4 regions of the Kitasatospora sp. NPDC091276 genome follow, and region 1 is predicted to be linked to each of the others. Evidence: riboswitches for the same ligand, from Rfam matches in the RefSeq annotation. Region 1 holds a riboswitch; each other region holds the start of a gene.
What was found. A riboswitch is a leader RNA that binds a small molecule or an ion and turns the genes downstream of it on or off. The one in region 1 is predicted to bind cobalamin.
Positions count from the first base shown of each region.

Region 1 (3,198 bases):
CCGGGCCGGGCCCAGGGGGTCAGAGCTCGTCCGCCCAGACGCCCAGGCGGCGGGCCAGGCCCGGCACCCGGGCCAGCCGGGTGCCCAGCAGCAGCCGCTCCAGCCGCCGCCCGGGCGCCAGCCAGGCCGGGCGCGGGCGCAGCCGCAGCAGTACCCGGCCGAGCACCAGCTCGTCCGGGACCGGGCCGTAGCTGCGGCTGTCGCTGTCCACCGGCCGGTTGTCGGACAGCAGCCACCAGCCCCTCGGACGCCGCTCGGCGGCCCGCTTCACCACCAGCAGGTCCTGCTGGAAGGGGTGCCGGAAGAGCACCACCGCGCCGGGCCGGATCGGCGCGCCGTAGCGCACCAGCAACTGGTCGCCCTCGCGCAGGGTCGGGACCATCGACGGGCCCGCCACGTCGACCAGCCCGAACGGCACCGCGCCGCCGCCCCGCCCCCGGGGTTCCGTGCCCATCGGTTCCGCGCCCGCCGGTTCCGTGCTCCGCGCCACGACTCCTCCTCCCGGACCGCCCGGTCCCAGTCTGCCGTACGGACCGTCACCCCGTTCGATCCGTTCGATGTCCGGATTACCCCGGTTCCGGGTCCGCCTTTTGCCCTAGGCCCACCGCCCGATCGCGAAACCCCGGGCGCGGAAGGGTAATCTCGGGCGCGGGAAGACGATCTAAGGAAGGACTCCCATGTTCTCTCGTCTGTTTGCACCGCGCGCCACCGCCCACGCCCACTGTGACCTGCCCTGCGGCGTGTACGACCCGGCGCAGGCCCGGATCGAGGCCGAGTCGGTCAAGGGCACCCAGGAGAAGTACCAGGCCAACGAGGACCCGGCTTTCCGCACCCGCGCCCTGATCATCAAGGAGCAGCGTGCCGAGGCCGTCAAGCACCACATCTCGGTGCTGTGGAGCGACTACTTCAAGGCCCCGCACTTCGAGAAGTACCCGCAGCTGCACCAGCTGATCAACGACACCCTGAAGGCCGCCTCGGCCGCCAAGGCGTCCACCGACCCCGCCACCGGCCAGGCCCTGCTGGACCTGATCGCCGAGGTCGACAAGATCTTCTGGGAGACCAAGCAGGCCTGAGCCTGACGCGTCGCCACCCGACCGCCCCCGTCCGCGAGCCCGGACGGGGGCGGTCGTGCGTTCACGCCCCATCCGAGCCCGGTAAGGGTTGCCTAGCCTGAGTGGCTGTTATGCTGCCAGGGCGTCCGAGGGGGAAGTCCGGTGTGAATCCGGCGCTGACCCGCAACGGTGAGCACGGCCCCGGGGCCGCGCCAGCCCGATCGCCCCCGGCCGCTGAACTCCCGACAACTCGCCGTGGACTGCGAGGGGATGGCGCCCGGGCCCGCGCCCGACCGGTGCCGCCCCCGCGCACCCGCAGCCCGAGGCAAGGCGCACCGTGAGCAGCACCGCAGCCGCGGGCAGTGGCGCAACGAGCCCGCCCGCCCGCCGAATACCCGCCCTCCCGCTCGCCGTCGGCCTGGCCGCCGCCCTGCTGCTCTCGCTGCTCTGCGGCGTGGCGCTGGGCGCCTCCGGGATCGGCCTGCCCCGCGCCCTGCGGCTGCTGGCCGCCGGGCTGACGGGCGGACGGCTGGAGGCGGACGAGGCCGCCGCCTACGCGATCGTCTGGGAGATCCGGCTGCCGCGCGCCGTGCTGGCCGCGGTGGTCGGCGCCGGGCTGGCCGCCACCGGGGTCGCCGTCCAGGCCCTGGTGCGCAACGCGCTGGCCGACCCGTTCGTGCTCGGCATCTCCTCCGGCGCGGCCGTCGGCGCCAACGCCGTGCTGCTGCTCGGCGCCTTCGCCTCGCTCGGGGTGTGGGCGATCTCGGCCTCCGCGTTCGGCTCCGCGCTGGTCGCCATGGTGCTGGTCTACCTCGCGGCGCGCACGGCCTACGGGCTCACCCCGCTGCGGCTGGTGCTCACCGGCACCGCGCTCTCCTACGGCTTCTCCGCCGTCACCGCGCTGATGGTCTTCGCGGCCGCCCGCGGCGAGGCCGCCCGGGACGCCATGATGTGGCTGCTCGGCAGCCTCGGCGGCGCCACCTGGGGCTCGGTGCCGATCGCCGCCGCCACCGTGCTGGCCGGCCTGGCGTACCTGGCCTGCGCCGCCGGCCGGCTGGACGCGCTCGCCATGGGCGACGAGACGGCCGCCTCGCTGGGCGTGGACCCGGACCGGCTTCGCCGCGAGCTCTTCGTGGTGACCGCCGCCGTCACCGGCACGGTGGTGGCCGTCAGCGGGGCGATCGGCTTCGTCGGGCTGATGGTGCCGCACCTGGCCCGGATGCTGGTCGGCGCCGGGCACCGCCGGGTGCTGCTGGTCGCGCCGCTCGCCGGGGCGCTGCTGCTGGTCTGGGTGGACATCGTCTCGCGCACCCTGCTGGCGCCCGCCGAACTGCCGGTCGGGGTGGTCACCGCGGTGCTCGGGGTGCCCTGTTTCCTGCTGCTGATGCGCCGTCGCGGCTATTCCTTCGGAGGCCGCTGATGGATCTCGCCCTGGACTCCGTCTCGGTCGAGCTGGCCGGCGCCCGGCTGGTCCACGACGTCGCCCTGGACGCCGCCGCCGGGCAGGTGGTCGGACTGGTCGGGCCCAACGGCAGCGGCAAGTCGACGCTGCTGCGCTGCGTCTACCGGGCGCTGCGGCCGGCCGCCGGGGCCGTCCGGCTGGACGGCGCGGACCTGCACGCGCTGACCGCGCGCGAGGCCGCCCGGCGGGTGGCCGCACTCCCCCAGGAGCACTCCGCCGAGTTCGACTTCACGGTGGCCGAGGTGGTCGCCATGGGCCGGCTGCCGCACCGGCGCGGGCTGGGCGGCCCGGGTGCGGACGACCACGCGCGCTGCACGGAGGCGCTGCGCAAGGTCGGCGCCGAGCAGTTGGCCGGGCGGGGCTTCCTGAGCCTGTCCGGCGGCGAGAAGCAGCGGGTGCTGATCGCCCGCGCGCTGGTCCAGGAGCCCCGGCTGCTGGTGCTGGACGAGCCCACCAACCACCTGGACATCGGCCACCAGTTGGACGTGCTGGCCCTGGTCCGGGAGGCCGGCCCGACGGTGCTCACCGCGCTGCACGACCTCAACCTGGCGGCCGGCCACTGCGACCTGCTGTACGTGCTGCGGGCCGGCCGGATCGTCGCCTCGGGGCCGCCCGCCGAGGTGCTCCGACCCGCCCTGCTGGCCGAGGTGTTCGGCGTCCGGGCCACCCCCGTCCGGCACCCGG
Region 1 covers NZ_JBFBFU010000008.1:193,673-196,870, forward strand. The annotation lists gene sodX (nickel-type superoxide dismutase maturation protease) at 20-454, opposite strand; gene sodN (superoxide dismutase, Ni) at 678-1,073, shown strand; cobalamin riboswitch at 1,162-1,300, shown strand; gene AB0O19_RS12890 (iron ABC transporter permease) at 1,390-2,472, shown strand; gene AB0O19_RS12895 (ABC transporter ATP-binding protein) at 2,472-3,198, shown strand, end outside.

Region 2 (3,198 bases), on a different contig from region 1:
CGTGCACCACGAAGTCGATGGTCAGCTCGCGCAGGGCCGGGTCCCAGGCCCGCACGGTGTACGTCCGGGTGATCGGCCGCTGCTCGGGCGGGAACTCCTCGCGGATCCGCGCCATGTCGAAGGGCTCCGGGTAGCTCACGCCCTCGGGCGTGAAGAGCACCTTGATGTAGTGGTCGGTGAACTCGGTGGCGTCGAAGTCCTCCAACCCCGCACCGCCGAGAACCAGGCGCACCATGTGCGGTGTGATCCGCTCGGTGCGCAGCACCTGTGCTTCGCGCGCCTGCGGTGTCCGGCGGGTCGGTTGGTCTGCCATGGTGCCCCCCTGGGCTGTGTGGTCGCGCGTCTTGGTTAGGCTTGCCTAAGTTAGCACCCTTGAGGCGGTGCTCGACCCAGGGACGGCAGCCGATCCCCATTCCGCCCACGACCGGGAACGTGACGCCCCGGCAGCCCTGCTGCGGCTCGCGGACGCGACAAGGTCGTACGGAGCCGCCGCGACCGGTTCGGCGCAGCCAGACCGCGCCGCGCGCCGCCCGGGAGCCGACGACCGAGGTCGCCGCCCGCAGAGCGGCCGCGCCGCACTCCCCGGACCGATCCGGCACCGCAACCCGCTCGGGAGGATAGGGAGCGGGCGGCCGGTCAGGACGCCGGTACGATTTCGGCCGCCCTGCCGGAGGCACTCGTGGTTCAGGTGGCGGGCGACCGGGTGGGGTCGGGCCTCAGGCGCGCCGCACCACGAAGGTGACCTCCGCGATGTTCCCCCCGCCGCCGATCACCTGGCAGGTGAGACCCGCACCGACAGTGCACTCGTTGACGTTCGACCCGGCGTAGGGGTTGCTCCAATGGATCAACCCGCTCCAGGTGTCCACGCCGAAGCCGATCTGCCCCTCGGTGCCCGTCAGGAACCCGCACGACTCGGTTTTCCAGCTGGGGGCCACATTCGGCAGGATGTAGCTCGGGGGCAGAGGACTGCCGGTGCTCCAGCACCCGTGGGCCAGGGTGGCCGAGCCGAGGTAGAGCATGCTGCCGGTCTGGTTCGACAGGGTGACCTGGGTGCTGCGCGCCGCGTAGGCGGCGGACGCCGCTGGGGCGGCCGACCGCGTCGTTCCGGCGGAGGGGCCGGCGGCCTGCGCCGCGGGAGCCAGGGCCAAGCCGGCGCTCAGCGCCAGGACGGCGGTCAGTACGGAGGACTGGACAACACGCTTGGAGGTCATGGCAGCCAACTCTCTATCGGAGGATGGTCAGGTACACGCCTCAACGGGATGGCGGACCTCGTTGGTTCACCAACCGCCACGACGTGCGGGAATGAGGGCCTGTGTGAGGTAGTGATCAGCCTTCTGGTTGCACCCTCCTCCGAGGGCGGAACAGGGAGGACTGTGGGCTGTGACGCGTCGGCAACTCACGGACGATCAGCGGACGATGATTGATCCCTACCTGCCGGTCGGCAGGTTCAGCCCGCACCCCGAGCGACCGCGGGAGCGCTCGGGCCGGTGTGCCAGCACCGCCGGCCAGCAACGCCGTGCCTACGAGAAGGAACTGCTGCGAAGCGCGAGGTGGCCGAGTGGCGGCGCCCTACTTCCCCGTCACGTGCCCGGACGAGGTCCTGGACCACCACCTGCGGCACTACGCCGTCGAGTTCAGGAACTGGATCGTCGCCGCCGCCCGCACCTGAGACCCCCGGCCGGGCCCCGTGGCCGATCCCTCCCCCGCCCCCGGGAACGGTCCAGACGATCATCCCACGGGCTGGCCAGCTCCGACCTGACCACGCCTGATACCTTGCCATCGCCGTGGTGTACGGGAAACCGGTCTGAGTCCGGTGCGGCCCTCGCCACTGTTGCCGCGGAGTTCCGCGGCCCTCGCTGACCGGCTTTTCCAGCGGTCAGGGCCACTGGGCGGGTTGGAAGAGCCGTCCGGGAAGGTCGGCCGCGGCGCGTTGATGCGGAAGCCAGGAGACCGGCCACGGCGCTACATGTTCCACGAGGGTTTTGGAGAACACGTGCCCAGCGGTCTGCCGTATCCGTTCCGTTCGATATGTTCCGTACGTCCCACAGGTCCGATACGTGTCGGCCGGGCAGTCGCGGCCTTCCTGTTCATCGGCATGCTCGGAGCTTGCACGGGCGCCCCCGCGCCCACCACGTCCGGCGGGACGGCCGGAACTGCCGCGCCGGTCAGCGTCGACAATTGCGGGACCACCGTGACGGTCGGCGCGCCGCCCGACCGGCTGGTGACGCTCAACGAGGGTGCCACCGAGGTGGCCCTGGCCCTCGGCCTGCAGTCCCGCATGGCCGGTACCGCCTACCTCGACGATTCCATCCCGGAGAAGTGGAAGGCGGCCTACGACTCCGTCCCGGTGCTCTCCAAGGACTACCCGACGAAGGAGAAGCTCCTCGCGGCCCGTCCCGACTTCCTGTACGCCTCCTACTCCAGCGCGTTCACCGACAAGGTCGCGGGCACCCGGGGGGAACTGCGCGGCCAGGGTATCCCGTCGTACCTGTCCCCGTTCGGCTGCTCGGACAAGAGCCAGGTGCCGCCGACGACCTGGCAGGCGGTGTGGGGCGAACTGAACGACGTCGCCAAGGTCTTCGGTGTCACGGAGCGGGCCGCCGCGATCCAGCAGCAACAGGAGCAGCAACTGGCCGAGTTCACGGCGACGGCCGCGGGCAAGGGCTTGAAGGTCCTGTGGTACGACTCGGACACCAAGGCGCCGTTCGTCGGGGCCGGCCACGGCGGACCTCAACTCGTTCTCGATGCCGTGGGCGCCCGCAACGTCTTCGGGGACCTGCCCGGTGGCTGGCAGAACGTGAGCTGGGAGAAGGTCGTCGCGGCGGACCCGGACGCCATCGTGGTCGCGGACGCCGGCTGGGACACGGCCCAGTCCAAGATCGACTACTTGGAGAACGACCCGGTGCTGAGCAAGCTCACCGCCGTACAGCGCAAGGCTTTCGTGGTGGTGCCGTTCTCGGAGTCGACTCCCGGCGTGCTGCTCGCCGACGGTGCCGCCCGGGTGTCCGCGGGACTGGACCGACTGCACCCGGGTTCATGACCGCGCCCCACCCCGCCGTCGCGCGGCCCCCTGGTCCGGGCCGCGCGACGGCGGCCCTGGCCATCGGTGCGGCCCTGCTCCTGGCCACCGTGCTCCTCGGCCTCGCCGTGGGCTCGCAACACGAGCCGGTCCGGACGGTGATCGACGTCGTGGTGCGC
Region 2 covers NZ_JBFBFU010000013.1:122,362-125,559, forward strand. The annotation lists gene AB0O19_RS18440 (siderophore-interacting protein) at 1-313, opposite strand, end outside; gene AB0O19_RS18445 (hypothetical protein) at 717-1,220, opposite strand; cobalamin riboswitch at 1,769-1,974, shown strand; gene AB0O19_RS18450 (ABC transporter substrate-binding protein) at 2,096-3,040, shown strand; gene AB0O19_RS18455 (iron chelate uptake ABC transporter family permease subunit) at 3,037-3,198, shown strand, end outside.
Region 2: another riboswitch for cobalamin. It lies ahead of AB0O19_RS18450 (ABC transporter substrate-binding protein); the one in region 1 lies ahead of AB0O19_RS12890 (iron ABC transporter permease).

Region 3 (3,198 bases), on a different contig from region 1:
CCCGTTCCTGGTCGAAGGAGGAGCCGGCCCGGGCGGGCGGGTCAGCCGGTCTTCCCGACGCGGGTGGCCCAACGCTGCTCGACGTTGCTGAAGCGCCAGTAGGCGAGTGCGCAGGCCCAGACGACGACGAACATGCCGACGAGGATGTAGCCGACGTTGTCGAGGCTGATATCGGCGATCCAGCCGGTGACGGGGTCGGTGAGGTCGAGCTTCTCGTGCAGCACGCCGACCAGTTCGATGGTGCCGATGACGAAGGCGACGGCGATGGACAGGCCGGTGATGGTGAGGTTGTAGTAGACCTTGCGGACCGGGTTGGAGAACGCCCAGTGGTAGGCGAAGTTCATGAAGGTGCCGTCGAGGGTGTCGAACAGGCTCATGCCGCAGGCGAAGAGCAGCGGCAGGCAGATGATGGCGTACCAGGGCAGGCCGGAGGCGGCGCCGGAGCCGGCCATGACCATCAGGGCGACCTCGGTGGCGGTGTCGAAGCCGAGGCCGAAGAGCACGCCGACCGGGTACATCTGGCCGGGGCGGCGGATGGACTTGGTGAGCTTGCCGAGGATGCGGTTCATGAAGCCGCGCTCGTCGAGGTGCTTCTCCAACTGCCTCTCGTCGAACTGGCCGGCCCGCATGGCCTTGTAGACCTTGTAGATGCCGGCCAGGGCGATCAGGTTGAGCGCGGCGATGAGGTAGAGGAAGGTGCCGGAGACGCTGGTGCCGATGACGCCGAGCCACTGGTGGGCGGTGGACTGGCCGTCGACCAGGGTGCCGGCGATCTGCGCGCCGCCGGCGACCAGGGCGGCCATCGCCATGACGATACTGGAGTGGCCGAGGGCGAACCAGAAGCCGACCGAGACCGGGCGCTGGCCGTCGGCCATCAGCTTGCGGGTGGTGTTGTCGATGGCGGCGATGTGGTCGGCGTCGAAGGCGTGTCGCATGCCGAGGGTGTAGGCGGTGATGCCGAGGCCGACGCCGAAGGCCTGGTTCCCGATCGTGTAGTGGTTGGGCGCGACGAGCAGGAACAGCATGCCGAAGGCGACCACGTGCATGGCGAGGATGACGCCGAGCAGACTGGCGGTGCGGACGGTGTCCCGGCGCTGCCAGCGCGGGGGCAGGGGCAGGGCGGATGACGGGGTGTCGTCGGTGAGGGTCATGACGGGCGGCCTCTCCAGCTCCTCGATGGGGGCACCCCCGGCGAGGTCGGGGGAGTCGTGCGCGCCGTGGCCGGTCTCCTGGCTGGGGGATGGACAGTTCTGCCCGCGTCCGGGCAGGGCTGAGCGCACCCCGCGGCTCGTCTTCCCGTGCGCCGTACGGCACCGGTGACTGCCCGCAGTGGCTGCGGGCGCGCCGGGGGCACTTCCCGTTCACAGTGGCGAGGGCCGCGCCGGATTCGGCCCCTGAGGAGCTGTCACCGGACTTCCCGAACACCACGGCGGGGAACACCGTAGGGGCTCGGACAGTCAGTCGACAAGGCTGCGCAGTTGCGCATATGTTGCAATAACGCAAAGTGCTGACAAAGCCGTGACGAGGGGGAAGGGCAGCACATGCCCGAGGCAATCGATGCCCGAGCGGTTCAGGCTGCCGTCGCTGCGGTGGCCGACCGTGACCAACTGCGCGCTGTCGCCGAGAGGTTCGCGCTGTTGGCCGAGCCCGGCAGGCTGGCCTTGCTGGCGGCGATGCACGCCGCCGGGCCGATCCCGGTTTCCGACCTCGCCGGCGCCTGCGGTATCAGCCCGACCGCCGTCTCCCAGGCCCTCCGCCTCCTGAGGGCCTCCGGCGTGGTCTCGGCCGAGCGGGACGGGCGAGTGGTGCGCTACCGGCTCCGTGACCAGGGCGTCGCCCGTCTCCTCGACGAGACCCTGCCGAGGCGCGCCTGAACCGGGAGCGCCTCGGTGGCGGAACCCGGCAGCGAACGTGAGGGGAACACGCACCGGTGTCCCGGTGGGGACGGGTCGCATGGTCGGCGAGGCCGAAGGGCCTCCCCGGGGCAGGTCCGTTTCCTGACCGGGGAGGCCGGGGGCGTCAGCGCTGGGCGGTCAGGGGCGCGTAGGCGTCGGGGCGGCGGGTGGTGTTGAAGGGGAAGAGTTCGAGCCAGTCGTGGCGCTGGTCGAGGTCGAGGTCGGCGACCAGGACGGCGGCCTCGTCGCGCGGTGCCCGGGTGAGCACGCGGCCGTACGGGTCGACGATGAACGAGCTGCCGTAGAAGGTGAGTTCGCCTTCGGTGCCGATGCGGTTGGGGACGACCATGAAGGTGGCGTTGGCGATGGCGTTGCCGGTGATGACCTGCTGCCACAGCGGCTGGGTGTCGAAGCCGGGGTGGCCCGGCTCGGAGCCGATGGCGGTCGGGTAGACGAGCACGTCGGCGCCGGCGAGGGAGTAGGCGCGGGCGAGCTCGGGGAACCACTGGTCCCAGCAGGTCGGCAGGCCGATGGCGGCGTCGCCCACCTCGGCGAGGGGGAAGGCGTCCTCGCCGGCCGGGCCCTGGCGGAACCAGGTGTCCTCGTAGTAGCCCTCGGTCACGGGGATGTGCAGCTTGCGGGTGCGCTGCACCAGGGTGCCGTCGGGGGCGACGAGGATCGCGGTGTTGTAGCCGAGGCCGTCGGGGCCGTCCGGTCCGTCGGCCTTCTCGAAGAGCGAGGCGTGCACGTGGATGCCGTGCTCGCGGGCGGCGGCCGCGGCGAACGCGAAGGTCGGGCCGGTGCGCAGGTCCTCGGGCTCGACGGCCTGCGGGTGGTCGGACTGGCGCAGCACGGCGAAGTACGGGGAGAGCGTGAGCTCCTGGAGGGCGACGAGGGCGGCGCCCTGTTCGGCGGCGAGGCGGATTCCCTCCAGCAGGCCGGCCCGGTGCTGCTCGGGGTCCGCGTGCCAGCGCTGCTGGACGAGGGCGACCCGCAGGGCGGCGCGCCGGGGCGCGCGGGTGCGGGCCGGGGACGCGGGCGGGTTCAGGGCGGTGATCAGGCGCATGGCGGGTCCTCGGGTCATCTCGGGTCATGGTGTCGGGAGCAGGCCGAAGCCGTGCCGGAACGTTCCGGCACGGGTGACCCTAAGCGTTGCCGGAACGTTCCGGCAAGGGGGTGCGAGGAGCATCGCAGGCGCCCGGACCACGGGTGGCCTCCGGTTCTGCGTCTAGACTTCCGGGCTGTGACCAGCCGATCCGTGACCCTGTTCGACGTGGCCCGGGCGGCCGGGGTGTCCAAGAGC
Region 3 covers NZ_JBFBFU010000010.1:142,009-145,206, forward strand. The annotation lists gene AB0O19_RS15005 (HoxN/HupN/NixA family nickel/cobalt transporter) at 42-1,151, opposite strand; cobalamin riboswitch at 1,202-1,444, opposite strand; gene AB0O19_RS15010 (metalloregulator ArsR/SmtB family transcription factor) at 1,542-1,874, shown strand; gene AB0O19_RS15015 (nitrilase-related carbon-nitrogen hydrolase) at 2,020-2,961, opposite strand; gene AB0O19_RS15020 (LacI family DNA-binding transcriptional regulator) at 3,139-3,198, shown strand, end outside.
Region 3: another riboswitch for cobalamin. It lies ahead of AB0O19_RS15005 (HoxN/HupN/NixA family nickel/cobalt transporter); the one in region 1 lies ahead of AB0O19_RS12890 (iron ABC transporter permease).

Region 4 (3,198 bases), on a different contig from region 1:
CGAAGGACCAGGCGAGCATCGTGACGGGGCCGGTGAGCATGCCCTTGACCGGGCGGTCGGTGAGGCCCTGCGCGTAGCCGAACCAGTCGACGGTCATCGGGTGCGGGCGGGAGATGTCCCCGGCCAGGACCGGCGGGCGCACGTACCGGGTGCCGTAGGACTGCACCCAGCCGTGCCGGGTGGCGAGGTAGCCGGTGAGCTGTTCGGCGAAGTACTGGACCATGTCGTTGCGCTCGGGCTCGCCGTGCACCAGGACGTCCAGTCCGGCCTTCTCCTGGAAGGCGATGACCTCCCGGACCTCCGCCTCGATGCGCTCCCGGTAGGCCGGGGCGTCGATCCGGCCCGCCGTGAGGTCGGCCCGCGCGACCCGCAGTTCGGAGGTCTGCGGGAACGAGCCGATCGTGGTGGTCGGCAGCAGCGGCAGGCCGAGCCGGGCGCGCTGGGCCTCGGCCCGCTGCGGGTAGGCCTGGGCGCGGCGGGTGTCGTCGGCGGTGACGGCGGCGGTACGGGCGCGCACCGCCGGGTCGTGGGTGATCGGCGAGTTGGCGCGCGAGGCGAGGTCGGCGCGGTTGGCGGCCAGGTCGGCGGCGATCGCCCCCGTGCCCTCGCGCAGGCCCCGGGCCAGCAGCGCCACCTCCCTGGCCTTCTGCTTGGCGAAGGCGAGCCAGCGCAGGATCTGCGGGTCGACGTCGCGTTCGGCGGCGGCGTCCAACGGCACGTGCAGGAGGGAGCACGACGGCGCGACGTCGACCCGCTCGGCGAGGCCCAGCAGGGTCGCCAGGGTGGCCAGCGACTTCTCCAGGTCGTTGATCCAGATGTTGCGCCCGTCGACCACCCCGGCGACCAGCCGCTTGCCGGGCAGCCCGCCGACGGCGGCCAGATCGTCCAGGTTCGCCGCGGCGGGCCCCGTGAAGTCCAGCGCCAGGCCCTCGACCGGGGCCTTGGCCAGCACCGGCAGGGCCTCACCCAGGCGGTCGAAGTAGCTCGCGACCAGCAGCTTCGGACGGTCCGCCAGGCCGCCCAGCTCACGGTAGGCGCGGGCGGCGGCGTTCAGCTCGGCCGGGGTGCGGTCCTGCACCAGCGCGGGCTCGTCCAGCTGCACCCACTCGGCGCCGGCCGCCTTCAGGTCCGCCAGCAGCTGCGCGTAGACGGGCAGCAGCCGGTCCAGCAGGGTGATCGGCTGGAAGTCCTCGGCGACACCGGGGGCGGGCTTGGCGAGCAGCAGGTAGGTGAGGGGGCCGACCAGCACGGGGCGTGCGGTGTGGCCGAGCGCCAGCGCCTCCCGGAACTCCCCGACGGCCTTGGCCGGGTCCGCGGTGAAGACGGTGTCCGGGCCGAGTTCGGGCACCAGGTAGTGGTAGTTGGTGTCGAACCACTTGGTCATCTCCAGCGGCGCGACCTCCTGGGTGCCGCGCGCCATGGCGAAGTAGCCGTCCAGCGCGTCCGCCTCGACGGCCGCCCGGTGGCGGGCCGGGATCGCGCCGACGGCGACCGTGGTGTCCAGTACGTGGTCGTAGAGCGAGAAGTCGCCGGTGGGCACTTCCGAGGCCCCGGCCTGGGCGAGCTGCGCCCAGTTCTCCCGGCGCAGGCCGACCGCCGCCTCCCGCAGGGCGTCGGCGGTGACCGTGCCCTTCCAGTAGCCCTCGATGGCCTTCTTCAGCTCCCGGCCCTGGCCCTGCCGGGGGTAGCCGTACACGGTGGCCCTGGTTGCCGCGGCCGCGGACTTCGTGGTCAAGGGACTCTCCTTCGCGAGTCTGGCTCCTCAAGTACCCGGGGACGGGACGAGAGCGCGAAGGGATGACGAACCGGGCGGCGGCTCACGTCGATGCACGTGCCGGACCCGCCTGGTATGGTCGCCGACCCGCCCACGAGGTCACCGGGATATCCGCACGCGGAACGGTCCGCGGGCGGGCAACGGGCAGGTCTTCGGACTCGTGGGCGCACCGTGCCTGTCGGCGTCCGGTACCTACTGGCCATCGCTTCCCAGACCCGTCCCGGGTCCAGTGCGTATGACGGCGGTCGTTCCCACTCACCGCTGCGGGGCAGTCCCGGATTCCCACCGGGTTCCCTCTTGCGACGTCCTGCCTGGCGGGCAGGACGAACCAGCTGCGTCGCCAGCTTAGGGGCAAACCGCCGGGGCCGACGCGGAATTCACGGAAGCCGTCCGCATGGTGAGACTCCCTCACCGCTCGCGGAGCCGATGGCGGTGCCGCGTGGGCGGCAGCGGCCGTCGGGAGGACGGTGGCGAGGGCGAGCGCGGGTATCGCGAAGAGGCGCAGGGGGCGTCGGAACGAGGACACGGTGGGCCTTTCCGGGCCCGCACGCAGGGGCCCGGAGGACGGCGGCAACAAGCCGGGCAGCCCTCGGAGCTCCGGCCCGCAGACCACGACGGGAGGAGGGGACGACACACCTCCGCCGCCGGGTACCCGGGCTCGCCGCCGACATCGGATCGGCGGCCTACCGTTGCGGGTCGGCGCCGGATTCGGACCGGACTTCCCCCAGCGGCGGAGTCACAACATGACGGCCCGTCACGGCGAGACGGAGAAGATCCGGTCAAGGGATCGTCCGCCGCATCGCGCCACATCGCGCCGCGAAGCGCTCGGACCGTCAGCGGTGAAGGAACTCCGGCGGGCGCTTCTCGGCGAAGGCCGCCATGCCCTCCTTCTGGTCCGCCGTGGCGAAGGCGGCGTGGAACAGGCGCCGTTCGAAGCGCACGCCCTCGGCGAGCGTGGTCTCGTACGAGCGGTTGACGCTCTCCTTGAGCATGACCGCTGCCGGGGTGGACATCGCCGCGATCGTCCCGGCCACCGTCAGGGCCTCGGCCAGCAGTTGGCCCGCCGGGACGATCCGGGAGACCAAGCCGGCCCGCTCGGCCTCCTCGGCGCCCATCATCCGGCCGGTCAGGCACAGTTCCATCGCCTTCGCCTTGCCGACCGCCCGGGTCAGCCGCTGCGAGCCGCCGATGCCCGGGATCACGCCGAGCTTGATCTCCGGCTGCCCGAACTTCGCGGTGTCCGCCGCCAGGAGGACGTCGCACAGCATCGCCAGCTCGCAGCCGCCGCCCAGCGCGTAGCCCGCCACCGCCGCCACCACCGGCTTGCGCAGCGCGGCGAAGCGGTCCCAGGCGGCGAACCAGTCGCCGAGGTAGGCGTCGACGAAGTCGAGCGACTGCATCTCCTTGATGTCGGCGCCGGCCGC
Region 4 covers NZ_JBFBFU010000010.1:122,317-125,514, reverse strand. The annotation lists gene metE (5-methyltetrahydropteroyltriglutamate--homocysteine S-methyltransferase) at 1-1,735, opposite strand, end outside; cobalamin riboswitch at 1,900-2,122, opposite strand; cobalamin riboswitch at 2,400-2,521, opposite strand; gene AB0O19_RS14935 (enoyl-CoA hydratase) at 2,608-3,198, opposite strand, start outside.
Region 4: another riboswitch for cobalamin. It lies ahead of metE (5-methyltetrahydropteroyltriglutamate--homocysteine S-methyltransferase); the one in region 1 lies ahead of AB0O19_RS12890 (iron ABC transporter permease).